Regions from separate parts of the Geobacillus sp. FSL K6-3411 genome, predicted to be linked through region 1. Evidence: riboswitches for the same ligand, from Rfam matches in the RefSeq annotation. Region 1 holds a riboswitch; each other region holds the start of a gene.
The links. Region 1 has a riboswitch for S-adenosylmethionine ahead of NSQ22_RS04565 (methionine biosynthesis PLP-dependent protein). Riboswitches for the same ligand answer to the same signal wherever they lie in the genome.
Positions count from the first base shown of each region.

Region 2: linked by a shared signal. The riboswitch ahead of NSQ22_RS03925 (bifunctional homocysteine S-methyltransferase/methylenetetrahydrofolate reductase) and the one ahead of NSQ22_RS04565 (methionine biosynthesis PLP-dependent protein) in region 1 are both predicted to bind S-adenosylmethionine.
Region 3: linked by a shared signal. The riboswitch ahead of NSQ22_RS07085 (hypothetical protein) and the one ahead of NSQ22_RS04565 (methionine biosynthesis PLP-dependent protein) in region 1 are both predicted to bind S-adenosylmethionine.
Region 4: linked by a shared signal. The riboswitch ahead of NSQ22_RS15995 (methionine ABC transporter ATP-binding protein) and the one ahead of NSQ22_RS04565 (methionine biosynthesis PLP-dependent protein) in region 1 are both predicted to bind S-adenosylmethionine.

Region 1 covers NZ_CP150187.1:884,896-892,971, reverse strand. Annotated here, with positions in the region: gene metC (cystathionine beta-lyase) at 1-1,126, opposite strand, end outside; gene NSQ22_RS04565 (methionine biosynthesis PLP-dependent protein) at 1,130-2,233, opposite strand; SAM riboswitch class I at 2,425-2,535, opposite strand; gene NSQ22_RS04560 (alpha/beta hydrolase-fold protein) at 2,726-3,454, shown strand; gene NSQ22_RS04555 (YjcG family protein) at 3,492-4,013, shown strand; gene NSQ22_RS04550 (GNAT family N-acetyltransferase) at 4,013-4,447, shown strand; gene NSQ22_RS04545 (stage VI sporulation protein F) at 4,482-4,739, opposite strand; gene NSQ22_RS04540 (YjcZ family sporulation protein) at 4,864-4,998, opposite strand; gene NSQ22_RS04535 (hypothetical protein) at 5,076-5,312, opposite strand; gene NSQ22_RS04530 (thioredoxin family protein) at 5,437-5,757, shown strand; gene NSQ22_RS04525 (hypothetical protein) at 5,883-6,053, opposite strand; gene NSQ22_RS04520 (DUF421 domain-containing protein) at 6,073-6,933, opposite strand; gene NSQ22_RS04515 (DUF1657 domain-containing protein) at 6,946-7,152, opposite strand; gene spoVAE (stage V sporulation protein AE) at 7,164-7,520, opposite strand; gene spoVAD (stage V sporulation protein AD) at 7,522-8,076, opposite strand, start outside.
Region 2 covers NZ_CP150187.1:773,436-781,511, reverse strand. Annotated here, with positions in the region: gene NSQ22_RS03955 (hypothetical protein) at 48-254, shown strand; partial or broken gene NSQ22_RS03950 (DUF1572 family protein) at 422-661, shown strand; gene NSQ22_RS03945 (ABC transporter substrate-binding protein) at 729-1,802, opposite strand; gene NSQ22_RS03940 (ABC transporter permease) at 1,803-2,606, opposite strand; gene NSQ22_RS03935 (ABC transporter permease) at 2,603-3,409, opposite strand; gene NSQ22_RS03930 (ABC transporter ATP-binding protein) at 3,379-4,470, opposite strand; SAM riboswitch class I at 5,091-5,192, shown strand; gene NSQ22_RS03925 (bifunctional homocysteine S-methyltransferase/methylenetetrahydrofolate reductase) at 5,265-7,115, shown strand; gene metH (methionine synthase) at 7,108-8,076, shown strand, end outside.
Region 3 covers NZ_CP150187.1:1,384,909-1,392,984, reverse strand. Annotated here, with positions in the region: gene hutG (formimidoylglutamase) at 1-878, opposite strand, end outside; gene NSQ22_RS07100 (PaaI family thioesterase) at 1,022-1,438, shown strand; gene NSQ22_RS07095 (PaaI family thioesterase) at 1,622-2,104, opposite strand; gene NSQ22_RS07090 (hypothetical protein) at 2,174-2,368, opposite strand; gene NSQ22_RS07085 (hypothetical protein) at 2,747-3,082, opposite strand; SAM riboswitch class I at 3,155-3,259, opposite strand; gene glpK (glycerol kinase GlpK) at 3,614-5,107, opposite strand; gene NSQ22_RS07075 (MIP/aquaporin family protein) at 5,174-5,998, opposite strand; gene NSQ22_RS07070 (sporulation protein) at 6,201-6,602, opposite strand; gene NSQ22_RS07065 (hypothetical protein) at 6,801-7,052, opposite strand; gene cspD (cold-shock protein CspD) at 7,375-7,575, shown strand; gene NSQ22_RS07055 (DUF2564 family protein) at 7,707-7,976, shown strand.
Region 4 covers NZ_CP150187.1:3,108,409-3,116,484, reverse strand. Annotated here, with positions in the region: gene NSQ22_RS16030 (acyl-CoA dehydrogenase family protein) at 1-481, shown strand, start outside; gene NSQ22_RS16025 (arsenate reductase family protein) at 603-980, shown strand; gene gcvH (glycine cleavage system protein GcvH) at 1,116-1,499, shown strand; gene NSQ22_RS16015 (YusG family protein) at 1,574-1,813, shown strand; gene NSQ22_RS16010 (toprim domain-containing protein) at 1,908-2,267, shown strand; gene NSQ22_RS16005 (thioredoxin family protein) at 2,264-2,578, shown strand; gene NSQ22_RS16000 (hypothetical protein) at 2,732-3,079, shown strand; SAM riboswitch class I at 3,155-3,264, shown strand; gene NSQ22_RS15995 (methionine ABC transporter ATP-binding protein) at 3,357-4,385, shown strand; gene NSQ22_RS15990 (methionine ABC transporter permease) at 4,375-5,043, shown strand; gene NSQ22_RS15985 (MetQ/NlpA family ABC transporter substrate-binding protein) at 5,059-5,910, shown strand; gene NSQ22_RS15980 (hypothetical protein) at 6,133-6,420, opposite strand; gene NSQ22_RS15975 (carboxymuconolactone decarboxylase family protein) at 6,533-6,895, shown strand; gene sufC (Fe-S cluster assembly ATPase SufC) at 7,204-7,983, shown strand; gene sufD (Fe-S cluster assembly protein SufD) at 8,001-8,076, shown strand, end outside.

The sequences.
Region 1 (8,076 bases):
AATCGGCGATCAAATCGTTGAGATCCTCAAGCCCGACGCTCAACCGCAACAGTCCGTCGGTAATGCCGCGTCGCAGCCGCTCGTCTTTCGGCATGGCGGCATGTGACATTTTCGCTGGATACGATAAAATCGATTCAACAGCGCCAAGACTGACGGCGAACACCGGTAAGCGAACGTTTCGGACGAACGTCCGGGCCGCTTCTTCATCCGCCAGGCGGAACGACAGCACAGCGCCGAACCCAGCCGCTTGATTGCGCTGGATCGCATGGCCCGGGTGGTGGGACAATCCTGGATAGTACACTTCCTCTACTTTGGGATGGCGCGTCAAATAGGCAGCAAGGGCGGCCGCTGATTCAGACGACTGTTTCAGCCGGACATGGAGTGTTTTTACACCGCGCAGCACAAGCCAAGCATCTTGGACGCCAAGGACAGCGCCAAAGGCGTTTTGCAATTTGTATAGCTGTTTGCCGAGCTCCTCGTCTTTTACGACCGCCAACCCGGCAACGACGTCGCTATGGCCGGCTAAAAACTTCGTCGCACTATGAAGCACAACATCGACGCCGAGATCCAACGGCCGCTGCAACGCTGGGGTCATGAACGTATTGTCCAGAAAAGTTAAACAGCCATGCGCTTTCGCCAACTTGACGACACCGCGAATGTCGGTCACTTTTAAGAGCGGATTGGACGGCGTTTCCATATAAATGACCTTTGTGTTCGGCCGGATGTTTTCCGCCACTGCTTCAAGGTCCGTCATGTCAACGAACGTATATTCGATACCAAAGCGATTAAGCACCTCGGTAATCATCCGGTATGTGCCGCCGTAGACATCTTCCGTCACGAGCACATGGTCACCCTTTGACAGGAGCAAAAATGCTGTGGAAATGGCAGCCATGCCAGAAGCAAATGCAAACCCGCGCACACCGCCTTCCAATGCGGCAATCGTTTCTTCAAGCGCCTCGCGCGTCGGATTGCCGGAGCGGCTGTAGTCGTATTTGCCGAATGAGTCGAAATCGAACTGATGGAACGTGGATGCATGCTGGATCGGCACGCTCACCGCCCCTGTATGTCGATCGACTTTCCATTTGTTATGGAGCAATTTCGTCGAAAACGACCATTCCCGTTCCATCGCTCACACCTCTTTCATGTTTTTCAATGCCTGCGCTAAATCAGCGATCAAATCGTCGGCATGCTCGATACCGACCGAGAAACGGAGCAGACGGTTGCAAACACCGTTTTGGATGCGGATTTCTTCCGGAATATCAGCGTGCGTCTGCGTCGCCGGATACGTGATAAAGCTTTCGACCCCGCCTAGGCTTTCCGCGAACGTAATGAGACGCAAACATCGCAAAAAACCGTTCACCCATTTTTCATCGGCAATCCGGAACGACAACATTCCCCCTCTTCCCGGGTATAGCACATCAGTGACCTCTTCGTGTTCACGCAAAAAGGAGCAGATGCGCTTGGCGTTTTCTTCATGCTGGCGCATCCGCAGCGCCAACGTTTTCATCCCGCGAATCAACAGCCATGAATCAAACGGCGACAAAACGGCGCCGATGGCGTTATGGTACTCCGCCAAGCGCTGACAGAGCTCTTCGCCCTTAGCAACAACTAGACCAGCTAAGACGTCGTTATGGCCGCCTAAATATTTCGTGGCGCTATGGATGACAATATCAGCCCCTTGTTCGATCGGGCGTTGAAGCACTGGCGTATAAAACGTGTTGTCAACGATCAGTAAAAGCCCATACCGCCTAGCGAGCTCTGAGACGGCGCGGATATCGGTCTCATGCATAAGCGGGTTTGTTGGAGTTTCCAAAAAGATCGCTTTCGTCCGTTCCGTGATTTTTTCTTCCACGGCATCCAAATCAGCAAAATCAACGTAATGAAATCCGAGGCCGTATTTACGCCAGCCGCGCTCAAACAGTCGGTACGTGCCGCCGTAAAGGTCGGCCGATACGAGAAACTCGTCTCCGCTCTCAAACAAGGCGAGCACTGTCTGAATGGCGGCCATGCCGGAACTGAACGCATAGCCTTGGTCACCACCTTCAAGCCTCGCGATCGCCTCTTCGACGATTTTGCGCGTCGGATTGCCGGTGCGGATGTAGTCAAACCCGGTGGACTCTCCAATGCCGGCATGGCGGTAGGCGGTGGAAAAATAAACCGGCGGGTTGACCGTCCCCGTCACCGTTTCGCTCCGATTGCCAATTTGTGCCAACAATGTCTCCAGTTTCTTCATCTCATCTCTCTCCTTCTGCCGAAAAATTCCCTTCCGACGGATAGGGTGTCTGAAGCGTACCGCTGCTTGTCTCGGCAGCCAAGCACCTCGTTTTCGGATCGACTCACAAGTCAGCGGATCAATCACCCAAAAAAAGAAAATAAAAAAAGTCTTCTAAGAAGAAGACTTTTCCATATCCATGGTCACGCTTCTTCTTATCTGCCGAATTGAATACTCAATTCGCTGGATTTAGCACCTGGCCGATTTCCGGCTGGTTGCTGAAGCTTCACAGGGCCAGTTCCCTCCGCTTCTCTTGATAAGAATAGGACGTATATTCAATTTTGTTAATTTATAAAAAAATGTAACGCATTCCGGCCGTTTTTGCAAGTCATTTTTTTTTTGACATTGGCAATGTTCGGCAAATTGATGAAAAATTCGAGCCCTTCATTAACATCTTTTCGCCCAAATATGTTACAATAACAGGTGAACTTACCGTTTTCATGGAGGATGGTCATGGCAATCGCAGCAGGAATAATGCGTGATTATGCGCTTTACAGCGGAGAACTTCAAGAGAAAATCGAACTACTTGTTTATTTGCCAAGCAATTTTTCTCCGCTTCACAAATATTCTTTACTAATCGCTCAAGACGGCAAAGATTATTTTATGTATGGAAAAGTGAAACGCGTCATCGAAACGCTCATGGAGGAAGGAACGATCGACCGGACGATCGTCGTCGGCATCCCATATCGGAATGTGAACGACCGCTACGAGAAATATCACCCAGCGGGGCAAAAACACGAAGCGTACATTCGTTTTTTAGCTCATGAACTCGTTCCGTTTTTGGACCATGAGCTACCGACCTATCAAATGGGCAAAGGCCGGGCGCTGATCGGCGATTCGCTCGGTGGAACGATCTCGTTGCTAGCTGGATTGTTGTATCCGCATACATTTGGAAACATCGCCATGCAGTCCCCTTATATCGATGACTCAGTGCTGGCGCGTATCCGCGCATTCCGTGATCCGTCACTTCTTTCGATTTACCATTCCGTCGGCACGGAAGAAACAGCCGTGAAAACAACGGACGGCCATGTGCGCGACTTTATTACACCAAATCGGATGGCGCGAGACTTGTTTATGGAAAAACAATTCGCCTATACGTACCATGAGTTTGCCGGCGGTCATGCGTGGACGTATTGGCAGCCTGACTTACCGAGAGCTGTATCCGCTATTTTGTCGCTGTAAACAATAGAAAAACAACCATCTAAGGAGGGAAATCGGGATGAAGTACGGCATTGTATTATTTCCATCAAAATGCATTCAAGATTTTGCCAACTCTTACCGAAAACGGTATGACAGCCATTACGCTCTTATTCCGCCGCACATCACGTTAAAATATCCGTTTGAAGCGAATGAGGGGCAATTGAAAGAGATGACGAAAGAATTGCACCGTATCGCAGCGGAAACTCCTCCAATCCCCATCAAAGTGACAAAATTCAGCTCGTTTTACCCGACGAGCAACATCATTTATTTGAAAGTGGAGCAAAACGACGTGCTTAAGCACCTCCATGAACAGCTGCACAGTGGCCTGTTCGCCGGCAAGCCAGAATTTGCATTCGTGCCGCACATTACGATCGGCCGTGATTTACCGGGGGCGGAATACGCCGATGTCTACAGCCAAGTGAAGCTGCAACACGTACATTTTGAAGAGACGATCGACCGCTTCCATCTCCTTTACCAGCTCGAAAACGGATCATGGACCGTGTATGACACATTTGTCGTTGGAGGAAAGGAAACGGTATAATGAACATCGCCATTGGAACAACAAAAGATCGCTCCTTGTACGAGGACGCTTTGCACGTCCGCCGGCTCGTATTTATCGAGGAACAAGACGTGCCGGAAGAGGACGAAATCGATGCGTTCGAGCAAGAATCGTCCCATCTTGTTTTATATGATGGCGAAAAACCGGTCGCGGCCGGCCGACTGCGCTTCATCGACGAAGGGGTTGGCAAAATTGAGCGCATTTGCGTTTTGCCGTCCTACCGCGGCCGCGGCGTTGGACAAATGGTGATGGCGGCCATTGAACAGCTCGCGAAAACAAAAGGGGCGAAAAAAGTGAAGCTGAACGCCCAAACTCACGCCGAACCGTTTTACAAAAAACTCGGCTATGAGGTGATATCCGACGTGTTTATGGACGCCGGCATTCCGCACGTCACAATGGTGAAATCGCTTGAATAATAAGGGAGCTTGCATCTGCACAGCTCCCTTTTGCTTATTTTTTATTGTTCAGCATATTGGCGATCGTATTAAAGTCAATTTGTTTGCCGCTATGGACGATCGTTTTGACGATTTGGTCTTCAAGTTCTTTCGGCACTCTCCGATTAGCGATTTGAGCAACCCGCTTCACTACTTGGCGCACTGTTTTTTCATCGCTGAAATTGGCGTTTTGCAGCGAGTTGGCAAGCTCAAAAATATCTTTCATATTGACGCCTGTTTTCTTTTCAATGTTTTTAAAAAATTGCTGATCCATCTTCCCGCCTCCTTCTCCCTGTATATCGTATGATGCCTCTACAAGAAGGTGCATCAAATGAGGAAAGAAAAATACGAGCCGCTCCGCAGCACCGAAACGACCCGTATCGGATTCGTTTTTTCCATTAGCCGACAAATGCAGCGCCGACAATGATCAACAAGATGAACAAGACGACAATCAACACAAAGCCACCGCCATAGCCATAGCCGCCATAGCCGTAGCCACCATAACCGTAGCCTCCATAGCCGCAGAAGCCCATCCTCGTGCACCTCCTTCTTCGTTTACTGTATTGTATTCATCGGCTCGAGGTAGCGTATGGGCGCACGCGCCATTTTGTCATCCAAATAAGCGGAACAGCATAGCAAACTCCTTTTCCTTTTTCGCAAACCATTGTTCAATGTAATTTAGGTTGCCTTGTACGCTTTGTAAAAACCCATTGTTTAGTTTTTCGATTTCTTGCAGCTGTTTATTGAAATCGTTCCCCCACTGTTCAAACAGACGGATGAATTGTTCGTGTCCTTCTTTCCTTGATGCCACCCATGCTTCCAGCGCCTTTTCCAGCTCTTTGCTCACACCTTTCCCCCCTTTCTTTCTGTTGTATGCAAGACGGGGGGCCGAATGTGAAGGCGTTCCTGTTCTTTTTTACCGCACCATATGGTAAAGTAAAGGATGACAACATGAAATGGAGGGAACACGCATGAAAGCCATTGAAACGAACGATCAGTTCACAGCGGCTATTTCTGGCAGCAAACCAGCTGTCATCAAATTTTACACCACTTGGTGCCCTGATTGTGTACGCTTGAACATGTTCATCGATGACATCATTCGTGATTACGATCAATATGATTGGTTTGAGATTAACCGCGACCAATTCCCGGAGCTTGGCGAGAAATATCAAGTGCTCGGCATCCCGAGCTTGCTTGTGTTCCAAAACGGGGAAAAAATCGCCCATCTGCATAGCGCCAACGCGAAAACCCCCGAAGAGGTGCGCGCCTTTTTGCAATCATTGCCCGCTTGATCGCCCTTTCCTGCATCATGAAAAACAAGGCGCTGCAACCATTTTCGGGCCATTGTTTTGGCGTATACGCAGCAATGAGAAAGGTGTCCCGTACATTTGGGACACCTTTCTCGATCACACAACACTTAATATTCGATCTCTTCGTAATCTTTCGGTTGGTGGGTCAGCCTGCCACCATCGAACATAAATTGAATCGAAATTTCTTCGTCGGTCGTTCGCGCTCGTTCAGGGCGGCCATCTGCTTTAAGCTGAATTTGAATTTCCTCATCCGTTGTTTTTGTCCGTTTATTCTCCATGATCTGATCCTCCTCAATATTAATTTCGCAACAGTGGCTCGACTTTTTGGATGAGCTCCGTCATTTTCACCGCATTTGTTTCGTACAGCGCTTTTGCCTCTTTCGAATCGGTTTGCAACGCATATAACTCGAAATCAGCTTGTACTTTTTTCATTGCAGCCAACAACAACTTTTTCTCCTGCGGTTCGGCCACTTGGATTTTGTCATCGTACAAATCAATCGTTAACTGTCCATATGAATCGACTTGGGCGAGGAAGACATTTTCGACTGCTACTCCTTGCTTATCAAGTTGCTCCTTCAGCCAACCGCGGCCAAGTCCCAACGTAGAGAGTGGCTCGTCCAAAATCACTCCATCCATAATGACGGTTTGTGGCTCTTTTTCCTGCGGCGGGTTCGGAAATACATCACCAACCGTAAGCGGCTGCTTTTCCCGCTTCAACAAGATGTTCAAATCACCGTTCGGCTCCAGTATTGCAAACTCGACATCGGCGACACGGAACACATCTTTTTTACGCAACTGCTCAAGCAACTCGTCAGCTGTGTATTTCTCCCGCTTTAAGTTTTCCTCTAAAATTTTGCCGTTTTTGATCAAAACCGTCGAGTTGCCCTCGACAAAATCGCGGAACTTTTTGTTGCGCAACGAAATGCGGGCGGCCAACACCGGAATGAGCGACCAAATTAAAATACTTGTAATTCCTTCCTGAAGAGAAATTTCCAAATCGACAGACATTGTTCCGGCAATATCCCCCACGGTAATGCCGACAATATATTCGAAAAATGACAGCTTTGCCAACGGCTTTTTGCCAAGAATGCGAGTAATGATAAACAGTCCGATCAAAATACAAAAGGAACGAATGGCGACTTCTAACCATACAGGCATGGATCATGCTCCTTACTTTCCATGATATTGCGGCTCCTCGAACTCAAGTCGGCTGATCCGTTTTTTCAGCTTGGCGATGATCTCCTCGGTGGTGAGCATCGCCTCATGAAACGTCCGTTGCGCTGTTTCATCCTGCGATGTGAGCGCCAATTGCTGCAGTCCGGCATGAATGCCTTTTAAGCTCGCTAACGTTTGTTTCACTTGCGAAGCAACCGTCATGAACGCTCCTCCTATCCTTTCGGGCGGAACAAAAGCGCCCCGATAAATCCGAAGACGATGGCGGCAGAGATGCCGGCACTTGTCACTTCAAACATGCCAGTCAACACGCCAACAATTCCATGCTTTTCTGCTTCTTGCATCGCCCCGTGGACGAGCGAGTTTCCAAAGCTCGTGATCGGAATCGTTGCCCCGGCACCGGCGAAATCGATAAGCGGTTCGTACAAACCAAGTCCGTCTAAAATCGCCCCGGTGACAACAAGAATTGTTAATGTATGGGCGGGGGTTAATTTAAAAACATCCATCAAAATTTGGCCAATAACGCAAATCACCCCACCGACGACAAACGCCCAAAAAAACATGGTCAACACGCTACGCCTCACCTCTATACTCAATTGCTACCGCATGGGCGATGCAAGGAATCGTTTCATTTTGTTGGAACGACAATGGCGACAATAATGCCCCTGTCGCTACAGCTAAAATGCGCTTCAGCTCGCCGCGTCGCATCCGCTTGAGCAAGTGGCCGTAAATGACGACAGCGGAACAAGCTGCCCCACTTGCCCCGGACAGCACCGGCTGCCCGTCGCGGTAAATGAGCAGCCCACAATCTTGATAGCGTTCCTCATCGATATCGATGCCGTGCTGACGCAGCAAATCAAGGGAAACTTGACGCCCAATTCTCCCTAAGTCGCCAGTGACAATCAAGTCATAGTGGGATGCGTCAATTTGCATATCGCGCAAATGTGCCTCAATCGTATCGACCGCTGCTGGTGCCATCGCACCGCCCATATTAAACGGATCCGTCATTCCCATATCGACGACACGGCCGATCGTCGCCGCCGTTACACGCGGTCCATCCCCTTTTGGACTGACGATGGCCACCCCCGCGCCAGTGACAGTCCACTGCGCCGTCGGTGGTTTTTGTCC
Region 2 (8,076 bases), 110 kb from region 1:
TAAATTAACTCTGATCAATTCTTCGGGTAGAAACGAGAGTGGTATTCATGAAAAAAATTTACGAATATATATCTATCGACGAAAAAAAAGAAGTAGTTGAAAAATTAAAAGCGGATTTAAAACAGTTAGAGCAAGAGATAAATCAAAATAAAGACTCCTTTTCAAAATTAGTATGCGAAATTTTGTATAGTACACGAGATAAATGGCATTTAGAAATTGAAGAGTTAGAAAATGAAATAAAAGCTAATAGTTAAACGGTTTAAAAAAGATCTTCAATGAATAAGGAATTTTTTCTCCCTTTTTCCCTGTTTTCTATTGTTTTTTCTGCTTGACAAAATAAAAAAACAGCTACCCGAAACACATTATATAGTATGTTTTTTAAAAAATCGTACTATATATTGCTTTTTTATGGTTGTATGGTAAGATAGAAGCTTACTGGGAAAAGGGATGGTCTGCTTTCTTTCAAACGCTGAACGAACTGCAAGCAACGGACTTGTTGCGGACGGTCACGATCCGCGTCAAACCCCATTCCGTCATCGAAGCAATTGAGCGGCAAATGTATTATTATTCGTATCATATCGGACAAATCGTCTATATCGCGAAACAGCTAAACGCCGATCACTGGAAGACACTGACGATCCCGAGAAAAAGAAAGCACTAACTTTTTCAACAAAAAGCGAGCGCGTGTCGAGTTTTTCTAGACACGCACTCGCTCATCCGGTGATTGTTTACTTTTGATGCATCTTAAACTCCAAAAACAGCTCATTGTAGTAGGCAAGCATGCGCTTTCCTAAGTTTTCATACACTTCCAAACGTCCGACCGAATCTAAATCCGGATAAAAACGCTGGTCGTTGGCGATGTCTTTCGGTAAATAGCGAAGCGCCGCTTTATTCGGCGTCGAATAGCCGACATACTCAGCGTTTTGTGCCGCATGTTTTGGATCAAGCATAAAATTGATAAACGCGTGCGCTCCCTCGATGTTTTTCGCCGTTTTTGGAATTACCATATTGTCAAACCATAAGTTGGATCCTTCTTCGGGCACGACATAATCGAGCTTGTCGTTTTCGGCAATGATTTCCGCCGCATCGCCCGACCAGACGACACCGATGGCCGCCTCTTCATTGACGAGAAGCAGCTTGATTTCGTCGCCAACAATGGCCTTCACATTCGGCATGAGCCGGTCGAGCTTTTGTTTTGCCTCTCGCAGATGATGCTTGTTCGTATCATTGAGCGAATAGCCGAGGCTGTTTAATGCCATCCCCATCACTTCACGCGCCCCATCGACAAGCAAAATTTGATTACGCAAGCTTGGATCCCATAAATCGTTCCAGTCGGTGATCGTTTTGCCGCCAAGCATCTCGCGGTTGTAGACAATGCCAACCGTCCCCCAAAAATACGGCACCGAATACCGGTTATGCGGATCAAACGACAAGTCGAGAAACCGCGGTTCGATATATTTCAAATTCGGCAGCTTGTTATGGTCAAGCGGCAAGAGCAAGTTTTCCTCAATCATTTTGCTGATGGCGTAATCGGACGGAACGGCAACATCAAACGTCGCGCCGCCTTGAGCAATTTTCGCCATCATCGCCTCGTTCGAATCGAACGTTTCGTAAATCACTTTCCAGCCGGTTTCTTTTTCAAACTTCCGGATAAGCGCAGGGTCGATGTAATCGCCCCAGTTGTACACACTGACCGTCTTGTCGCCTCCATATCCTTCCGCTTCGTTCAGCTGCTGGGTCATGAACATGAGGGCGAACGCGGCGATGAATATAGCAGCAAATCCTTGAACAAGCCGTTTCACCTACTTCCGCCCCCCTATCCCATACATTCTCCCGCCTTTTTGGCTGAGCACGTAATAGCCGACGACAAGCAACATCGTAAACAAAAACAGCAATGTCGACAGCGCATTGATTGATAAGGAAATGCCTTGGCGCGCCCGTGAATAAATTTCTACCGATAACGTCGAGAAGCCGTTTCCGGTGACAAAAAATGTCACGGCAAAATCATCAAGCGAATAGGTGAGCGCCATAAAAAATCCGGCCCATATGCTCGGCGTCAAAAACGGAAGTACAACGCCCGACAGCACTTGCCACGGCCCTGCTCCCAAATCGCGCGCCGCATCGATTAACGTCGGACTCATTTCCTCGAGTTTTGGCAACACCATCAATACGACAATTGGCACGCTAAAGGCGATATGGGACAACAGCACGGACGTAAACCCCAGCTTAATGCCAGCCAGCGTAAACAGCAATAAAAACGAAGCACCGATAATGACATCCGGACTGACAATCAGCACGTTGTTGAGGGCGAGAAGGGTATGTTTCGTCCGTTGCCGCTTGACATAATAAATGGCCAATGCCCCGATGACGCCCAAAATCGTCGCGACTGCCGCTGACAACAAAGCGACGACAATCGTATTGAGCACGATGATCAACAATCGATCATCTGACAATACCTCGCGATACCATTCCAACGTGAATGATTGAAAATCGTGCATTGTCCCGCCGCTGTTGAACGAATAATACATCAAGTACCCAATCGGCGTGTACATAATAGCAAACACAACCAGCAAATATAAGCGCCCCCACCGATGTGTACGTTTCATCGACTTCCCTCTTTCCTTCCGCTTCCTGTCAAGAAGACAATGATCGCCATCGCGATCATTAACACAACGGCAATCGTTGCCCCCATCCCCCAATCTTGGGTGACGAGAAAATGCTGTTCAATGGCGGTACCAAGCGTAATGACGCGATTGCCCGCAACAAGACGCGTAATCATAAACAACGACAACGCGGGGATAAACACCGCTTGGCAGCCGGCTTTCACCCCGCCAAGCGTCAGCGGGAAAACGACACGGCGAAACGTTGTCCACGCCGAAGCGCCCAAATCGCGGGCAGCATCAATCAAGGTCGGCGGCAATTCTTCTAACGCATTAAAAATTGGCAGCACCATAAACGGAATAAAAATATACACCGAGACGAACACAAAGCTGAAATCAGTAAACAACAGCTGCCGCGCTCCGATGCCGATCGCTTGCAAGAAGGCGTTGGCCAACCCGTACGTGCCGAACAATCCTAAAAACGCATATACTTTCAACAACAAATTCACCCACATCGGCAAAATGAGCAACAACAGCCATAGCTGTTTATGCTTTGTTTTTGTCAACCAATAGGCAGTTGGATAACCGATCAATAATGATACAAGGGTAATTAAAAATGCGTACCAGAATGAATAAGCCATCATTTTCAAATAAATGGGCGTCAGCACTTTTTCATAATTGGCTATCGTCCACTGCCCATCGATATCCAAAAACGATTCATACACTAAAAACACGATCGGTGCGATAACAAACAAAACAAGCCATACGACGTAGGGGATCAAATACCAGTTCCGCCATGCCCGTTCCATTCTACGTCTCCTTTCTCCCTCTCGACTTGCATGACATGAATCGCCTCTGGTTCAAACCGGAGACCGACCGTTTCCCCCACTTCTGCTCTTCTTGTCGAATGAACAAGCCATTCGTTGCCGTTTTCATCGTAGCCGCAAATTTCATAATGAACACCGCGAAAGAGCAGCGAATCGACACGAATGACGATCTGACCATCTTTCGGCGCCACAAGTTCCAAATCTTCCGGTCGGATGACAACGTCGACCGGTTCATTAGGCGCAAAACCATGATCAACACAAACGAAACGCTGTCCGGCAAACTCGACAAGAAAATCTTCGATCATGCGCCCCGATAAAATGTTCGATTCCCCAATAAAATCGGCGACAAACCGATTGACTGGTTCATCGTAAATCTCTTTTGGTGTACCGAACTGCTGGATTTTCCCTTTATTCAAAACGAATATATAATCCGACATAGCCAATGCTTCCTCTTGATCATGCGTGACGAACACAAACGTGATTCCCAATCGGCGCTGCAGCTCCCGCAACTCGTACTGCATTTCCGTGCGCAGCTTCAAATCCAAGGCCGATAGCGGCTCATCCAAAAGCAGCACTTCCGGCTCATTCACGATCGCCCGCGCAATCGCAACGCGCTGACGTTGGCCGCCGGACATTTCTTGAATGCGCCGGCGCTCATACCCTTCCAAGTTGACAAACCGGAGCGCTTCACTCACCTTTTGGCGAATGTCGGCTTCTTTCATCTTTTTTATGCGCAAGCCAAAGGCGACATTTTCAAATACGTCCAAATGCGGAAACAAAGCATAATCTTGAAACACTGTATTGACTTGCCGCTTGTTTGGTGGGACGTCATTCATCGGCTTCCCATGGAAATAAACGGTGCCATCAGTTGGCTCAATAAACCCGGCAATCAGCCGCAAAATCGTCGTCTTCCCGCATCCCGACGGCCCAAGTAATGTATAAAACTTTCCTCTCTCCATCTCAAAACTAACATCATCCAATACCGCTGTCCCATCATATTCTTTTGTCACATGGTCAAAGCGGATGATTTCTTGTCTGCTCACCTTTGCACCCCCTACCCTTTCCATTTCCATCATTCCTAATTAGAACATATGAATGACAAAAGGGCAATGGAAAAATCATGACGGGCATTAGTAAAAATCAATAAGGGAGAACAAAAGCAACAGAACCCCCCCCTCAACTTGGAATGACGGGCTTCCCATGGTTCATATCGCCTTGAAAGCTTTGCGATTTCAACTAGCAAACTCCTCATCCCACTCTTCACCGATATTCCCGCCTTGCCAAGCAGAAAGAAGATTGATTCCGATGCCTGCACATCAATAAAGTCAAACATGATACCCCTCAACGCTAAGGCGACTGCGACAGAGAGCAACAGAAAATGAACAACCACTCCTAAGTGCTTTCGCCGAAGGAAGACAACTGTCAAAATAGCATTCAACATGACGAGCGAAAAAACAAAGATTCAGCGATCCTGCACTTCTTCCATAGACAGATGTTCATACATGTTAGCAACACCTTTCATTACGATGATCCTCCTCCAAACTCCCCTTCCCTTCGCCTCATTTTTTTCAATTTTCCCTCTTTACTGTATTGAACAATTTCAGAAAATGCGCTAAATTATAGAGTAATAGTCAGAACATTGCCCAACAACTTCATACAAACATTCTTATCAAGAGAGGGGGAGGGACTGGCCCGGTGAACCCTCAGCAACCTGGCCGCGGCCAAGGTGCTAAATCCAGACAGGCGGAAGCCTGGAAGATAAGAAGAAGCGAATGACAAGTCTTCTTCTTAGAAGGCTTTTTTCTTTTTATTTACGGAGAAACGGGGGGATCGGAACGTGGGATTGCTTGATGAGTTAAAACAACGCGTGCTGATCGCTGACGGGGCGATGGGGACGCTTCTATATTCCCATGGTATTGACCGTTGTTTTGAAGAATTGAATCTATCAAAACCAGAAGAAATCGTCCATATTCACGAGGCATATATCGCGGCGGGCGCTGATGTCATCCAGACGAATACATACGGCGCCAACTATGTAAAACTCGCCCGCTACGGCCTTGAGGACGAGGTGCCGTCCATCAACCGGGCGGCGGTGCGGCTCGCCAAGCAAGCGGCGAACGGGCGGACGCACGTACTCGGAACAATCGGCGGACTGCGCACATTGAACAAAAGCGCTGTGCCGCTTGAGGAAGTGAAGCGGACGTTCCGCGAGCAGCTGTTTGTCTTGCTTGCTGAGGGCGTGGACGGCGTGCTGCTTGAGACGTATTACGATTTAGAAGAGTTAGAGACGGTGCTCACCATCGCCCGCAAAGAGACAACCTTACCGATCATCGCCCACGTATCGCTTCATGAAGTTGGCGTCTTGCAAGACGGCACGCCGCTCGCTGATGCCCTCGCACGCTTAGAAGCGCTTGGCGCCGATGTTGTCGGGCTGAACTGTCGGCTCGGGCCTTACCATATGCTTCAGTCGCTGGAAGAAGTACCGCTGCCAACGCGCGCCTTTTTATCGGCGTACCCGAACGCGAGCCTCCCCGACTACCGCGACGGTCGGCTCGTCTATGAGACAAATGCCGAATATTTCGAGGAAACGGCTAAAGCGTTTCGTGACCAAGGGGTGCGCTTAATCGGCGGGTGCTGCGGCACGACGCCAAAACATATTGAAGCGATGGCTCGGGCGCTTCAAGACCGGAAACCCGTGACGAAAAAAACGGTAAAACGGCGTGCCGTGTCAGTATCAGTGCAAGCCGACAACCCGTCGGCAGTAACGCCGCTTTCAGAATTAGCCCGCACGCGCCGCTCGGTGATCGTTGAGCTCGACCCGCCAAAACAATTAGGTATTGACAAGTTTCTCGTCGGAGCCAAAGCGCTCCATGATGCCGGCATTGATGCACTAACGCTCGCTGACAACTCGCTCGCCACGCCGCGCATCAGCAACGTCGCGGTCGGCTCAATCGTGAAAGAACAACTCGGCGTCCGTCCACTCATCCATATTACGTGCCGTGACCGCAACTTGATCGGCTTGCAGTCGCATTTAATGGGGTTGCATACGCTCGGCATTACCGATGTGCTCGCTATTACCGGCGACCCATCGAAAATCGGTGACTTTCCTGGAGCAACATCGGTGTATGATTTATCATCATTCGACTTAATCCGCTTAATCAGCCAGTTTAACGAAGGACTGTCGTACTCCGGCAAACCGCTCGGGCAAAAAACGAACTTCTCAATCGGCGCAGCGTTCAATCCGAACGTCCGCCATTTAGATAAAGCCGTTGAACGCATGGAGAAAAAAATTCAATGCGGCGCTCATTATTTCTTGACCCAACCTGTTTATTCAGAAGAGAAAATCGTTGAGGTGTACGAAGCGACGAAGCATCTTCACACACCGATCTACATCGGCATTATGCCGCTTGTGAGCGCGCGCAACGCCGACTTTTTGCATCATGAAGTGCCGGGCATTACGCTTTCCGATGAGATTCGCGCCCGCATGGCGGCGTGCGGCAACGACCCAGTCGAGGCAACGCGCGAAGGAATTGCCATCGCCAAAGCGCTTATTGACGCTGCATTCGACTTGTTTAACGGCATTTATTTAATTACGCCGTTTTTGCGTTATGACATGACGGTTGAGCTCATCCGCTACATTCACGAAAAAGAAGCGGCCGCCAAAGAAAGGAAGGTTGTTCATGGCTAACATCACCTTAGAACAGCAACTACAGCGAAAAATTCTTGTCATCGACGGCGCCATGGGGACGATGATCCAAAGCGCCAACCTATCAGCATCTGATTTTGGCGGCGAGGCGTACGAAGGGTGCAACGAATATTTGACCCTCACCGCCCCGCATGTCATCCGCCATATTCATGAAGCGTACTTGGAAGCTGGCGCCGACATAATCGAAACGAACACGTTCGGGGCGACACGCATCGTGCTTGACGAATACGGCCTTGGGCATTTAGCGCTCGAACTGAACATCGAGGCCGCGAAACTGGCGAAACAAGCGGCCGAATTGTTCTCGACGCCGGACTGGCCGCGTTTTGTCGCCGGCTCGATGGGACCGACGACAAAGACGTTATCAGTGACGGGCGGAGCGACGTTTGACGAACTTGTTACCGCCTATGAAGAACAGGCACGCGGACTATTGTTAGGCGGTGTCGACCTTCTACTTTTGGAAACGTGCCAAGATACACTGAACGTCAAAGCGGGATTCATCGGCATTTCCAAAGCGTTTGAAGCCGTCGGCCGCCGCGTACCGCTTATGATTTCTGGAACGATTGAACCGATGGGCACGACGCTTGCCGGGCAGGCGATCGATTCGTTTTTCATCTCCATCCGCCATATGAATCCGATCGCTGTCGGCTTAAACTGCGCGACCGGTCCGGAATTTATGACCGACCATTTGCGCACGCTCGCCACGCTCGCCGACACAGCGGTCAGCTGCTATCCAAATGCTGGTCTGCCGGACGAAGAAGGGCATTACCATGAAACGCCGGACATGTTGGCAGAGAAAATTCGCCGTTTTGCTGAAAAAGGCTGGATCAACATTGTCGGCGGTTGTTGCGGCACGACACCGGACCATATTCGCGCCATTGCCGAAGCGGTGCGCGATCTTCCGCCGCGAGTCATCCCGTCTTCGTTTGACATACACGCTGTCTCC
Region 3 (8,076 bases), 500 kb from region 1:
AGCGGATTGACTTCGCAAAGATCCACACTGATTGTTTTTGGGTGGGAAACGATTCGGCGAATGAGCGCACGTGCCAATGATGGAGAGAGTCCAAACGGCGACGGCGCGCTCACTCCTGGCGCTGCAGCCGCACTGATCGCGTCCATGCAAATGGTCAATATTATGCTGTCATGCCTCAAGGCAAATTGTTCAATTCGTTCATAAGCCGCCTCGATCGCTCCCGCCGTTAGCTGTTCTTCGAGTATGTATTCGCATCCGTACCTCTCCGCGTCCGCAAACAGCGCTGCCGTGTTCCCAAGCCGCTGAATCCCTAAGCAGCAATACCCCACCTGTTTATCTTCATCTAATATTTGTCGAAACATCGTCCCTGACGTCGGCCCGTTGTCGTACGGACGCAAATCGAAATGAGCGTCAATATTGATGATGCCCAATCGAGCGTTCGGCCCAAGCGCTGCACGGACGCCCAAGTAATGGCCATACGCCGTCTCATGGCCGCCGCCGATCACCACCGGCGCCACCCCGCTCTGCAACAGGCGGGCGATGGCTTTTCCGAGTTCGGCCTGGCTTTGTTCGAGACGTCCGTCAGCACAAACGATATCGCCTGCATCGTAGATCGACGCTCCTGATGGAAGATGCCATGGCAACCGCGCCAACGCTGCTTTCACGGCGGCTGGCGCCTCTTTCGCTCCTTGGCGTCCTTGATTGTGGCGCACTCCTTCGTCGCACACAAATCCAATAAAAGCCGCTGCTTGTTCCAACGGCGTTAATGGCCCCGATAAATCTAATAGGCGAATGCGCTGATGGAGACGAAACGCCCGTTCATCGCTCACACTGTCCACCCGCCCCGTCCAGCAGCTCGCCTCTGGTGGTTGGTACATCCACTCTTCCTCCTTTCGGTTTTCCTCGATTGGACTTTTTCGCTTTCTCTTTTCCATTCTCCTTCCTCCCAACGAGAAAAGAGGAAATCGTCGCTGTTTGGCGAATACAACCACCATGATTCATAACAGAAAGGGTGTTAGAGATGAAGCAATTGACGAACTTGCACGAGGTGATCACTGGTCAAAGCGCGCCGCCGCCATGCGACGTAACACTTGGCGTTCACTTGACGGAAGCTCGGGACGGCTATGCGAAAGGTGTATGGACGGTAAGCGAATCATTGCTTAACGGCAATGGGGTGATCATGGGCGGATTTGTCGGAGCGGCGGCAGACATTATGATGGCTTATGCGGTGACGACCTTGCTTCGCGATGATCAACTCCATGCGTCAATCAACTTGCAAACGACATTTCATCGTCCGATGGAAGCCGGAGAAGCAGAAATCGAGGCACAAGTGGAAAAATTCGGCCGGACTATCGCCTATGTGACCGCCACCGTACGGCAAAACGGCAAAGAGGTAGCAAGCGCTACGTCATCGGTGCTGATTATGGACAAACGATGAAAGAACAATGTCTACTAAACGTTCTTGGACGCTAGAAGGTTGATAATATACAACAACGTGATTTCTCCAATAGAGAAACTAAACGCGAAAGCAACATTGCCGTCCTTAGTCGAACTCCAGCTGCAAAGCGCCGAAGAAAGCGCTGTCAAAAAACGGCGGCTCTCCGGCGCTTTTCGCTGTCTGTTAAGGACGGACAAATGTTTTTGGCATGACGACAGCTACGACTTGTCCGCGGGCACACAATTCGCCGTTCGCAAACACTTCGGCGTCGACTTGCCATTTTTTCGGATGAATTTCCGTCACCGTGCCGATGGCCACAAGCGGCACACCGTGCGGCGTCGGTTTGAGAAAATCGACATGCAGTGAAGCGGTGACAAAGCGCGGCGGCGCTTCCCCACTGCCCGGCTCATGGCCATTTTTCCGGTGCAACGCAAGCGCTGCTGAGCCGGTGCCGTGGCAGTCGATCAGCGAGGCGATCAGTCCACCGTACACAAATCCAGGGATGGCCGTATGTTCTGGGCGCGGAGTGTATACGGTTACCGTCTTGTCTCCCTGCCATCCAGTGCGGAAATGGTGGCCATGTTCATTCAGTCGGCCACAGCCATAGCACCAAGCAAATTCATCCGGATAGTCATCTTGAATGGCGTGAACGATCGTTTCTTCCACTAAATCTCCTCCCCTCTTTTTCTAGTATATCATCGGATCGAAAAGACCACGACCCCCAAAGAGCTCTTTTTACATCAACGTCCCTTTCCGTCCACACCGCCCTTCGTTTAATAACCCGAACGCGCGTTGCAAACAAGGAGTTGACCCCTCACCGGGAATCGTTCCTGATTCAGCCCAACTCCCCCCTGTATAAAACAAAGCTGATAAACTCATGCCACCGATCGGCATGCGGTCGAGACAAGAAAATGGAAGGGCGTTAGCCATGCCCTAACGCCCAAAGATCGATGGCAACAGGCGGCCCAGACGATGAGGATTCTTGCTTTCTTTCGGCTCGTCATCTCTTCCTCGGACAAACGGAACCACCAACCGACACGAGCCTCTCTTTCTTTTGCTCAATGCCTTGCCTTATGCGAAGTGATGTCATTTCCCTTCAGCGGGCAAATTTGTGTTGTATCCTTTCAATCAGCTCGCCGATAACCGACTCGTCAAGTTGTAAAAACGTTCATTTCGGCGTCTCAGGCGTCTCGTTTGTATGTATCTTAACCGTTCCAGACCGACGGCGTTTTGATAACATGCTTTTGGTGCTGCGATACTTGGATGATGGCATATGCCCATTTTTTTGCGGTCATTCGTTGTTCTTCTTTAGGACTCAATGGAAAACACTGCTCGCAAATACGGTGTCATTCGCGTAGGCAAAATTTCTTTTTTTCCTAGCTCCATCCATATATAGCGGTCAAGGGCATACGGATCTTCCGCTTTCCATTCATCCACCTCAGCGTTCGTTAGCAAGATAGAAAATATCGTTCCTTGTGCTTCCCCATACAAATGGACATACCCGTCCTCACGGTCGACATGCACGACCGCCTGTGAATCAAACTGAATGAGTTCCGCCCGCACGCAACGCATAACGTGAACCGCAAACGCCGCAGCCGGCAAATGTGCCGCCATGCAAGCGCGGATCGAAAATCGTTCCGCCATTGTTTCTTCCTCACCTCCCATCCATCAAAAAACCCCTTTCGCCTCGGAATGATGCGAAAAGGGGTGGAACCGTTCTTATCATCCAAAGCGAACTCGCTTTGCGGGTTTTAGCACCTTGCCAGCGGCAGGTTGCTGTGGGGTCATCAAGCCCGTTCTCTCGCCCACTCTTGATAAGACATATGCAATTTACTCTTATATTACCATGGGGAAACAAAAGTGCAAACTTTTTGTTTCTTCTGCCTATTTTAGTTACTTTGAGGCGCTGGCTGCTTGATGTTGCAACGCAAGCGAGATGATAGGTTGTTTTGGTTTTTGCCAGCTGTTGCTTTTTTATGGTTGTTGAATATTTAGCACATAGTTTTATAAAATAAGATAGCGGTTGTCTTTCTCTTTTCCAGACGGGTTGCGAACAAGTAAAGGCTTGTCAGGGCGTGCGCTGACATCCCTGCCCTTCGCTACCATCAGCTTTGCTCCTGTTTTGAACCACCAAAAAACGGACACCCTCAGCCAAGGGTATCCGTTTTCTTCCCGTTATTTAAACATCATCGCCGCCCGCACTGCTTTTTTCCAGCCTTCATAGAGTGCCGTTCGCTTATCGTCAGTCATCTGCGGCTCAAAGCGGCGCTCAAGCTGCCACTGGGCAGCAATATCTTCACGACTGCCCCAATAGCCGACCGCCAGCCCAGCTAAGTACGCCGCTCCAAGCGCGGTCGTCTCGCTAATCATCGGCCGCTCGACCGGCACAGCGAGCAAATCGCTTTGAAACTGCATGAGCAAGTTGTTTTTCACCGCTCCTCCGTCGACGCGCAATGTCGTCAGCGGCAAGCCGGCATCCGCTTCCATAGCGGCGAGCACGTCCCTTGTCTGGTAGGCGAGCGATTCCAATGTCGCACGGATGAAATGTTCTTTCGTCGTGCCACGTGTGAGGCCAAACACCGCTCCACGCACCTCGCTGTCCCAATACGGCGTGCCGAGACCGACGAACGCCGGGACAACGTACACCCCGTCCGTTGACTCGACTTTTTCGGCGTACGTTTCGCTGTCAGCCGCCGTTTTGATCATCCGCAAGCCGTCGCGCAGCCATTGAATGGCCGAACCGGCGACGAAGATGCTGCCTTCAAGCGCATATTCGACTTTGCCATCGATGCCCCAAGCAATTGTTGTCAACAGCCCGTGTTTTGACTGCACCGCTTTTTCTCCGGTGTTCATGAGCATAAAGCAGCCGGTGCCGTATGTATTCTTCGCCATCCCTTCAGCAAAGCACGCCTGTCCGAACAAGGCTGCCTGCTGGTCACCCGCCGCCCCAGCGATCGGCACTTCCACGCCGAAGAAATGATGCGGAACGGTTTTCGCATATACTTCCGAGGACGGCCGCACCTCAGGGAGCATCGCCTTTGGCACGTTTAAAATTGCAAGCAACTCATCGTCCCATTCAAGCGTATGAATGTTAAACATCAATGTACGCGACGCATTCGAGTAATCAGTCACATGAGCGCGGCCGCCGGACAGCTTCCAAATAAGCCACGTGTCGATCGTGCCAAACAGCAGCTCGCCGCGCTCCGCCCGTTCACGCGCTCCGTCGACATGATCTAAAATCCATTTCACTTTCGTTCCCGAAAAATAAGCGTCAATGAGCAGCCCCGTTTTTTCGCGAAACAGCGGATCATACCCTTTCGCTTTCAACTCGTCGCAAATATCAGCCGTTTGCCGCGATTGCCAAACGATGGCGTTGTAAATCGGATTGCCGCTCTCTTTTTCCCAGACAACGGTCGTTTCCCGCTGGTTCGTAATGCCGATCGCCGCCACTTGTTCCGGCTTCACTTGCGCCTCAGACAAGACACTGGCAATGACCGCAAGCACCGAGCCCCAAATTTCGTTCGCATTATGCTCAACCCAGCCGGGCTGTGGGAAATATTGCGTAAATTCTTTTTGCGCCATATGAACAATTTCTCCACCACGGTTGAACAAAATGGCGCGCGAGCTTGTTGTGCCTTGGTCAATCGCTAAAATATATTGATCTGTCATGAACATTCTCCTCTCCTACTTGATTTTTTCAGCTCAATGACACCGCCGCAAACACCGGGCCTCCTATCAAACTGAACGGCGATCCGCTACCGCCGAGCCCGCCCCTTTTCCTTTCATCATGCCAGCTCCAGCCAGCACCGCCGCCGCGGCAATGAGCACGCCCCATAGCGCCGCACTTGTCTTTCCTAAAAACAACGCTTTATATACTAGACTGCCAAGCGCACCGCCAAGCAGCGGCCCGATAATCGGCACCCAGGCGTACGACCAATTTGATGGTCCTTTTCCCGGGATCGGCAACAAAAAGTGGGCGAGGCGCGGTCCGAAATCACGTGCCGGGTTGATGGCATACCCGGTCGTACCGCCGAGCGACAAGCCGATGGCGATAATGAGAAAGCCGACAATAAACGGGTTGAGGCCATCGGCGAATCGGTTGGCACCAATGGCTAAAATCCCTAGGACGAGCACAAACGTACCGATCATTTCGCTCAGCAAGTTAGCAGACACATTCGGCACGGCCGGACTAGTAGCAAATACACCGAGCTTAATACTAGGATCATCTGTTTCTTTCCAATGCGGCCAATAGTGGAGATAAACAACAGCCGCCCCAATCATCGCCCCAAGTACCTGAGCAATGACATACATCAGTACATCGTCCCATGGGAAGTCGCCGCTTATGGCCAACGCCACGGTTAAGGCCGGATTGAGATGAGCGCCGCTATATTGGCCGACGGCATACGCTGCGATCGCGACTGCTAGCCCCCACCCCATCGTAATCACGATCCAACCGGAATTCGCGGCATACGATTTCTTTAAGTTCACGCCGGCGCACACCCCGGATCCGAAAATGATGAGCAGCGCCGTTCCGACGAGTTCTCCTAAAAATGGTGACATTTGGTCTCTTCCCCCTTTTCATTCGTGATTTCCTCTGCCATTTCCTGCTTCAGTGCTCCTTCCGGAAGGTTGCACGTTGGGCAAAAAAACAAAGACCCACACACTTCCCCTATTCAAAGGAAACATGTGTGGGTCTCCGTTTCTCCGCCACAAAATGATTAACTTGTCTTTAGGATAGCGCAAGTTTGTAAGCGTTGTCAACCTATTTTTTCGGTAAAATTTGCACGTAGTCGAAGTCGAGCGTATCGACCGCATCCTCGATATCGAGGCGGGTGATGAACCGGTATGATCGGCCTGGACGCGACATCGGCAACGTCTCTGGGATCGTGTAAGCAAACGGGATTTCCTTTTTCTCCCCCGGCTTGATCGCAAACGCTCCAGCCGCCGGGATGACAGCTACGACCGCATCGCGCTCCTTGCCGTTTTCAATCGTTTTTTGTACAAGCTCAACATCGAGCCGCTCGATCGTCTGCTCGACCGTTCCACCATAAATATGAACGACCCCTTGAATCGTTTCACCCTGTCGCCATAACGATTTATTTAAAATCAAGTCGACACGCGCCGACCCGACCCCGACCTTTGACATCATTTTACGCAGCAACACTAATTGTCACCTCTTTAGTCTGTCACTCTTGTCATTCCAATATACGAAAAACAGCCGCCGCCCGTTTCAACCAAAGCCAAAAAATAAACAGACGATTGCCTGCACGGCAAAAGTCTGTCTCGGGATGAAACAGACGAATGCATTTTTTGTTACCGCTTACACCAGAGATTACCGCATTCGCCTTCTCTTGTCAATCAGTTATTCGTATACATTTTCATTTTCAATAATGTAGTCGATCCGGATGACCGGGACATCCTGCTGCTCGACTTCCGCGACGATCAGACCGACGCGATCATTATAGATGCAAAACGTGTCCTGTCCTTTACGAAACGCCGATTCGCCATACGAAAGAACCATGTGGTAAATTTTATTGTTGCTGAAATAGCGGCGGCTGACTCGGTTGCCCAGCCGGACAATCACTTCTTGACCCGCGATTTTTCCGCGGTACATCCGCTTCTCCCCCTTTTCGTCGTTCCTATTCCAATGTATGGTTTTTTTCGGTCGTTCATGACTTTTTTCTCCTTCGGTGGCCCGTTTTCCTTTTCTTTGTGGCGCTTTTTCGAAGAGCAAGCCTCTTTTTCGGAAATTTCCTTTCTTTTGCTTGACGCAGCGACCTTTGGTAGTGTATAGTAAAGTCATCACATAACAGAATATATTTCAGGCATTCAACACGAATACTCATCTTGGGTTGCTGTGGAGTATATTTTGTTATTTGATAAAAAATCTTGAGGTTAGCCAGGCTGGCTAAAGGTATTAGGAGGAATTCAGTATTATGCAACGTGGTAAAGTAAAATGGTTTAACAACGAAAAAGGCTACGGTTTTATCGAAGTGGAAGGCGGTTCGGACGTATTCGTTCACTTCACGGCAATCCAAGGTGAAGGGTTCAAAACGTTAGAAGAAGGCCAAGAAGTTTCGTTTGAAATCGTACAAGGAAACCGCGGACCGCAAGCAGCGAACGTTGTCAAATTATAATGCTTCGTTGACATAGACGAAAGAACGGCAGCGGAACAAAAGGCATCCTGCATAAGCAAGGATGCCTTTTTCGTTTTCCTTTTGCATAGTTCCGACAAGGCGGCAAACAATAACAAAAGGGAGGTGTTCATATGGCAAAACGCGATGCCGACGTACATACAGGATACAACGACTTGAAGCAAGTCGAAATGTTCGTCGAGACGGCGGAAAAAATGGTCGGTCAAGCGACAATGCAACTTGATCCGGAGATGCTTAACCATGCAGAACAAGCGGTCGAAAATGCCCGCCGCCAACTCGCCCGTGCCCGGCAGGAAGCGACTGGCGTAGACGGTGACTTTCTTGCCCGGTGCGAACAAAAATTGACCCGCGCTGAACACCAGCTTCGCGAGGCGCAACAATAATCCGAATCAGACGGAGCTTCGCCACGCGAAGCTCTTTTTGCTGTCCGCATCTTCGGACGTACCCGTTCCCCCGTTTTACACGCCGGACGAAGCGCTTTTC
Region 4 (8,076 bases), 1.4 Mb from region 1:
ACAGCTGCAAGAAGAGCTCATGATGATGACGGCCGAGGAACCGGGTTCAGGGGTGCTTGAGCAAGAGAAATATTTGGTGCGCAACGCGAAAAAGATCGCTTTGATGGTCGCTGGCTTAGCGGTGCAAAAATACGGTCAACGGATCGAGGAAGAACAAGAAGTGCTTGTCAATATCGCTGATATCGTTTCCAACATTTATGCGATGGAATCGGCGCTTTTGCGCACAGAAAAAGCGATTCAAGCGAGCGGGGAAGAGAAAAACAAGCAAAAAGTGTTGTATACGCAAATTTTCTGCCAAGAGGCGTTCAATGAAATCGAAGCCCATGCGAAAGAAACGCTCGTTGCCGTGGAGCAAGGCGACACACTTCGGATGATGCTCGCCGCTCTCCGTCGGTTGACGCGTCATACCCCGATCAACGTGATCGCGAAAAAACGCGAAGCGGCTGCAGCCCTCATTGAAGCGGAACAGTATATTGTGTGATAATAGGAAGTACCAGGTTTGTCCTGGTACTTCTTTCTGTCAGAAGCAGATAGCAATGGTTCGGAAAAACGGGGACAACCGATCAATTGTTTCCGTTAACAGTTCTAGAGGAGGGACGGCCATGGCGTTGACGTTGTATTGGTATCCGAAATGCGGGACGTGCCGGAAGGCGAAGCGGTGGCTTGATGAGCACGGGATCGAGGTGCAAACGGTGCATCTTGTCGATGAGCCGCTGACGAAAGAGGAGCTCGCACGCTTGCACCGTCAAAGCGGGTTGCCGCTTAAAAAATTTTTTAACACAAGCGGGATGAAATACCGCGAACTCGGATTAAAGGACAAGCTTAACGGCGCATCGGAAGAAGAGATGCTTGAGTGGCTTGCTTCGGACGGGATGCTAGTAAAACGGCCCATTTTAACGGGCGGCGAACGGGTTGTTGTCGGGTTTCGCGAGCAAGAGTACGAATCGTTTTTCGCCGGACGCCTGTCGGCAGAAAGATAAAAAATTTTGTTTTTCGCCGGACGCCTGTCGGCAGAAAGATAAAAAATTTTAATAAAATGCGACGAACTCGGTGAGTTTTTGTCCAAAATCGGTTATGATGAAAAAGGAGATAATTTGTCGCAATGGAGGGATTCCATGAACACGCCAAAAGAACTTCGCTATTCAAAAGAGCATGAGTGGGTGCGCGTCGAAGGAGACAAAGTGCGCATCGGCATTACCGATTTTGCCCAATCAGAGCTTGGCGACATCGTGTTTGTTGAGCTGCCGGAAGTTGGAACGGAAATTACGGCGAATGAGCCGTTTGGTAGCGTCGAATCGGTGAAAACCGTCTCGGAACTGTATGCGCCGATCAGCGGCACGATCGTCGAAGTGAACGAATCGTTAAATGACAATCCGGAATATGTGAACGAATCGCCGTATGAAAAAGCGTGGATGATTGTTATTGAACCGAAAGATTTAAGCGAAGTCGACAACTTGTTGACGGCTGAACAATACGCGGCGATGGTGAACGAAGGATAAACGTTCCTGCAATCTTCGCCCCCGATCCAGACACCCTATACATACCGGAACTTGATTAAAAAGGGGGGCTCCCGATGGCGCTGCAATCAACGCGCATCGATATTACGGATCGGGTAACCGGCAAGCTGAACGGCCGCTCGCTGGACTTGTACGAGGAAGGCGAGCTCATCGGACGTCTTCCTCTTCCGGCAGCGGGCGTTCAGTTGAAAAACGGGTATACCGAGCAGAACGGAAAAATCTATAAAGATGTGACCGCTACCGTTGAACCGGATCAAAAATATGTCGATTGCGACGGGGAGGCGGGTTGGTGTTAAAAGGCAACGGTGGATGGCCGTTGCTTTTTTTCAACTTTTTGTTGGCGCAGAGCATACAATATGGTAACCTTTTTTGAAGTTAGGTGGGTCGGACATGCGACGGGCAGAAAAAGTGATTATTGTAGAAGGGCGATCGGATAAACAAAAAGTGTCAGCCGTGCTGAACGAACCGGTCGTCATTATTTGTACGAACGGCACGATCAGTGATTCGCGCCTTGAGGAGCTGGCCGACGAGCTTGAGGGTCAGGACGTGTACGTGCTGGCAGACGCTGATGAAGCAGGAGAAAAGCTGCGCCGGCAATTTCGACGGATGTTTCCGGAAGCGGAACACATTTATATTGACCGGACGTACCGCGAAGTGGCCGCTGCTCCGCGTTGGCATTTAGCCCAAGTGTTGCTGCGCGCCCATTTTGACGTCCGCATCGACTCGTTAATGAAGGGAAGAGGCGAGTGAAACCGATTGAACGAACAGAGATACAACAGACAATCACTGAACAGCCGCTTATGGCTCTTTATTTGTACACCCCGCTGTGCGGCACGTGCCAGCTGGCGAAACGAATGTTGACGGTGGTGGAGGAGTTGTTTCCGGCGCTGCCGTTTTACGAAACAGACGTGAATTATATCCCGGAGCAAGCAGTCGTTTGGAAAATTGAAAGCGTTCCTTGCTTGCTTCTTTTTGTGGACGGAACGATGGTGGGCAAATGGTATGCGTTTCATTCCGTTCCGTACTTGTATGAGGAAATTCAAGCTCGGTTGCCGCGCTGACTACCTGCCTTTTTTTGACGCCATTTGACATATTTCTTTGGAAATGACAAAAATAGCGTTGGTTCGCCACAATGACTGTCGAGATTTTTGTAAAGGATTCCTCCCCCTCCGTATGGAAATAAAGGGAACAAAGGGAAATGGGGGGGATGGTCAATGGAAATGCATCAGTTAGTGGGACAGTTTATGGAACGGATGCAAACGTTGCGTCATTTGTTGCCGATTTTGCCGGATGAGCAGTTGTATGTTCGGTTTGAGAGTGAAGAAGGTGTTGCTTTGTTGGCGATCGGCAAGGAGCCGACTGCCCCAGAGATAGGAAATGACGAACGCCACACGTTAACGGTGCGCGGTTCAAAGAAAGCGCTTGAATCGCTGCTGAGCGGCGAGCTGAAGCTGCAGCAGCTCGTCCGGCTGCAAGAAGTGTCTGTGTCGGGAAGCTTTCGCCACATGTTGCTGCTTGAATCTCTCCTCCATTTGGCCAAGCCGTATCGTCATGTTGGGTAAAAAATTTTGTTGACACCGTTCGACATACAATGATACAATCACACTCGTAATCAATTGAATAGGCAAATGGTTGTGCTCTTATCAAGAGAGGTGGAGGGATGTGCCCAATGAAGCCCGGCAACCGTCAGCGAGTCTGCTGAAAAGGTGCCAATTCACACAAAGCGGCCTGCTTTGAGAGATAAGAGACGGAACGGTAGACAAATACCTTTCTGTTCTCTGCGGGCAGAAAGGTTTTCTTTTTGCGCTCTGTTGCCTTGGGAAGAAGGAAGGTGAAACGGTGATTCAACTTAAACAAGTGACAAAAATTTATCATGCGGCGAATGGATCGGTAACAGCTGTCGACAATGTGTCGCTCGATATTCGCGAAGGGGAAATTTTCGGGATTATCGGTTACAGCGGCGCGGGGAAAAGTTCGCTCATCCGGCTGTTAAACGGGCTGGAAAAGCCGACGAGCGGCCAGGTGGTCGTCGCCGGCCGCGATATGGCGCGCATTAAAGGACGGGAGCTGCGCAAGGCGCGCCAAGAAATCGGGATGATTTTCCAGCACTTCAACTTGCTTTGGTCGCGTACGGTGCGGGAAAATATTGCGTTTCCGCTCGAGATCGCCGGCGTTCCGAAAGAGGAACGGCAAAAGCGGGTTGATGAGCTCATCCAGCTTGTTGGGCTCGCCGGGCGGGAAGACGCGTATCCGTCGCAGTTAAGCGGCGGACAAAAACAGCGGGTCGGCATTGCTCGGGCGCTTGCCAACAACCCGAAAGTGTTGCTTTGCGATGAAGCAACATCGGCATTGGATCCACAAACGACGGATGCGATTTTGGACTTGCTTGTCGATATTAACAAGCGGCTCGGGCTGACGATCGTGCTGATTACGCACGAAATGCATGTGATCCGTAAAATTTGTGACCGCGTGGCGGTGATGGAAAGCGGCAAAATCGTCGAGCAAGGCGAAGTGTTGCACGTCTTCCGCAACCCGCAACAGCCGATTACGAAACGGTTCGTTCAACAACTGATCGAACCGGAGGAAACGGAAGAGGCGGTTTCCCATTTGTTCGGCCAATACCCGAACGGGGTGATCGCGCAGTTGACATTTGTCGGCGAAGCAGCTGGCCAGCCGCTCATCACGCAAGTCGTTCGGCAATTTACGGTTGAGATCAACATTTTGCAAGGGAAAATTTCGCAAACTCATCAAGGCGCCTACGGTGTGCTGTTTGTGCACATCGACGGCGCGGCGGACGAAATCGCCCGGGTGCTTGACTATATTCGCAGCCAGCAAGTGGCGGTGGAGGTGATTCATGATGCTCGCTAACCTCCTGCCGAACGTGCAATGGGAGACGATGTGGGCGGCGACGGTCGAGACGTTGTACATGACCGGGATGGCGGTCGCGGCGACGTTCGTCATTGGGATTGTTCTCGGGCTGCTTTTATTTTTAACGGCGAAGGGAAACCTATGGGAAAACCGGTTGGCCAATATGATCATTGCTGCGTTCGTCAATATTTTTCGTTCCATTCCGTTCATTATTTTAATTATTTTGCTCATCCCGTTTACTAAATGGCTTGTTGGGACAATGCTTGGGGCGAATGCGGCACTGCCAGCACTCATCATTGGTGCAGCTCCGTTTTATGCCCGTATGGTCGAAATCGCCCTCCGCGAAATTGACAAGGGGGTCATTGAAGCGGCGAAGGCCATGGGCGCCTCGACATGGACGATCATTTGGAAAGTCCTGTTGCCAGAATCGCTTCCGGCGCTTGTCTCCGGGATTACTGTCACCGCTGTGTCGCTTGTCGGCTACACGGCGATGGCTGGCGTTGTTGGCGCCGGCGGGCTGGGGAACTTGGCGTATTTGGAAGGGTTCCAGCGCAGTCATAACGATGTGACGTTTGTCGCGACCGTGTTGGTGCTCATCATCGTTTTTGTCATTCAGTTTATCGGTGACTTTGTCACTTCGAAAATTGATAAACGATAAAGGGGGCAGAAGGAAATGAAAAAATGGCTTGGTGCTTTGTTGGCTGCCGTCTTGGTGTTCGCTTTAGCAGCGTGCGGCGGCAACAAGGACGAAAACGCTGCTGGCGGGGATAAAGGCGGCGAGTTGGTCAAACTGAAAGTCGGTGCGTCGAACGTGCCGCATGCGGAAATTTTGGAACAAGCGAAACCGCTGTTGGAAGAAAAAGGCATAGACTTGGAAATTATCACGTTCCAAGACTACATTTTGCCAAACAAAGCATTGGCGGACAAAGATATTGACGCTAACTATTTCCAACATATCCCGTACTTAGAAGCACAAATGGAAGAACATGGTTACAATTTCGTTAACGTTGGCGGCATCCATATCGAGCCGATCGGCTTGTACTCCAAAAAATATAAAAGCGTCGAAGAACTGCCAAATGGCGCAACGATCATTATGAGCAACTCGGTTGCCGACCATGGCCGCATTTTATCGATGCTCCAAGAAAAAGGGCTCATCAAGCTGAAAGAAGGCGTCGACAAAACGAGAGCGACGGTTAACGACATCGTGGAAAACCCGAAAAAATTAAAGTTTAAAGCCGATGTAGACGCTGGATTGCTGCCGCAAGTTTATCAAAACGGGGAAGGCGATGCCGTGCTGATCAACGCGAACTATGCGCTTGATGCCGGCTTGGATCCGGCGAAAGACCCAATCGCCGTCGAATCGCCGAAAGACAACCCGTACGTCAACATTGTGGCCGTGCGCAAAGGCGATGAAAACCGGAAAGAAATTAAAACATTGGTGGAAGTGCTGCAATCGAAAGAAATTCAAGACTTCATTACCGAACAATACAAAGGCGCTGTCATTCCGGCAGCGGAAAACAAGTAATCAACGGGAGCGTTTCGCTCCCGTTTTTTTTTGAACAACGAAGCCGACGTTCTGCCCTTGTGGAACACGGCAGAGGGAAAGAAGAAATTCATGGGTGTCAGACGGTACTTGATCAGAAAAGAGAACCGATCGAACAAGGTCTCTCTAATGAACCGTCTTTTTCCCCCGCCCTTATAGCGGACAATGAAAAAGGATGTCTTGCTGTTGAGACATTCTCCTGAATCACTGACGGTTCAAGCGCTCTAACACGGCAGCGAGCATGACGATGATCAGGCAGTTTTGCCAGGTGATCACCACGGCCAAGCTGAATGTGCCATCGCCTTGTTCACCGACGATGTTGCCGATGGCGATCCATGCCAAAAACGGGGCGAACGCAGCAGTCAAAACGAAGACGACCGAGCGAACGCGATTTCCCTCTTTCCAACGAAGCGATGGTGCGATGGCGCCGATGTTGGCGCTTCGGAAACGGCGTGTTTTTCCATTCGCTTTCTGTATGATTCGGTGTTTCATTTCCGTTTCCTCCATGCATACTAAAAAGGCATGAAACGCTTCTCCGCTTCTGCTCAGGAGGCGGGATGGAATCTTCTCGGTTCAATATGGAAAAAGAAGGAGGAAACCGAAGATGAACAACGGAATACAGACATCCGTCGAAGCTGCACTTCTTCATTATAAGGAAGGAATCGGAACGTTTACGAAAAAGATGCCGACGATTGCTGAACGGTTTCATGCGTTTACCGAGGCTTGTTTTGCCGAGGGAGCGTTGACGAAAAAAGAAAAGCAGTTGATCGCCCTTGGCATCAGCCTAGCTACCCAAGATGAATATTGCACCATTTACCATACGAAAGGATGTCTTGATGAAGGGGCATCGGAACAAGAAATTTTGGAAGCGTGCGCAGTGGCGGCGGCGTTTGGCGGCGGTGCGGCAATGAGCCAAACGGTGACGCTCGTGCAGGAATGCGTCCGTGAGCTGCGGACGACCCATTAGACGCCAGCAATGGTGTTTTTGTTGGCAAACACATTCGATTTCAGCCGGCGCCTTATGATTTCAGCCGGCTTTTTTTTGTAAAAACTCGTACAAATAGGTCGTTTTCGTGTAAAATATAAAAAGCGTTGTCCAATTCCCTCTCTTCTATGGGTAAGTTTTACATATGTACACAGTGGAAAAGGCAGCGGAAAAGTTGCGAACACTTTTCATTTGTTATAAGATTGTAATGAGAATAAAATGAGAATGAACAATCGCTGGGTCAAAAGCGAGCTTACATTATTTTTACGCAAAAACTGGAGGTATGCTTTATGGCCGTATTAACGATTCAAAATCTCCACGTATCAGTGGAAGGAAAAGAAATTTTAAAAGGGGTTGACTTGGAAGTTAAAGGCGGGGAAATTCACGCCATTATGGGTCCGAACGGAACGGGGAAATCGACGCTGTCATCGGCCATTATGGGCCATCCGAAATATGAGGTGACGGCAGGCACGATTACGCTCGACGGCCAAAACGTTCTTGAGATGGAAGTAGATGAGCGGGCGCGTGCCGGTTTGTTTTTGGCGATGCAATATCCGAGCGAAATCAGCGGGGTGACGAACGCCGACTTTTTGCGGTCAGCCATCAACGCTCGTCTTGGTGAGGGCAATGAAATTTCGCTCATGAAATTTATCCGCAAGCTCGATGAAAAAATGTCGTTTTTGGAAATGAACCCGGATATGGCGCACCGCTATTTGAACGAAGGGTTCTCGGGCGGGGAGAAAAAGCGGAATGAAATTTTACAGCTGATGATGCTTGAGCCGAAAATCGCCATTTTGGACGAGATCGACTCTGGATTGGACATTGACGCATTAAAAATCGTCGCCAAAGGCATTAACGAAATGCGCAGCAGCGAATTCGGCTGTTTGATCATTACCCATTATCAACGGTTGTTGAATTACATCACCCCGGACTATGTACACGTCATGATGCAAGGGCGCATCGTGAAATCGGGCGGTCCGGAACTGGCACAGCGGCTTGAGGCGGAAGGGTACGATTGGATTAAGAAAGAATTGGGCATCGAAGACGAAACGGTCGGGCAAGAAGCGTAAGCGTTAGGAGGAGGACTATGGCGACAGAAACGAAAATCCCATTCGATGAAACATACATCCGCACGTTCTCAAGCGAACGCGGCGAACCGGACT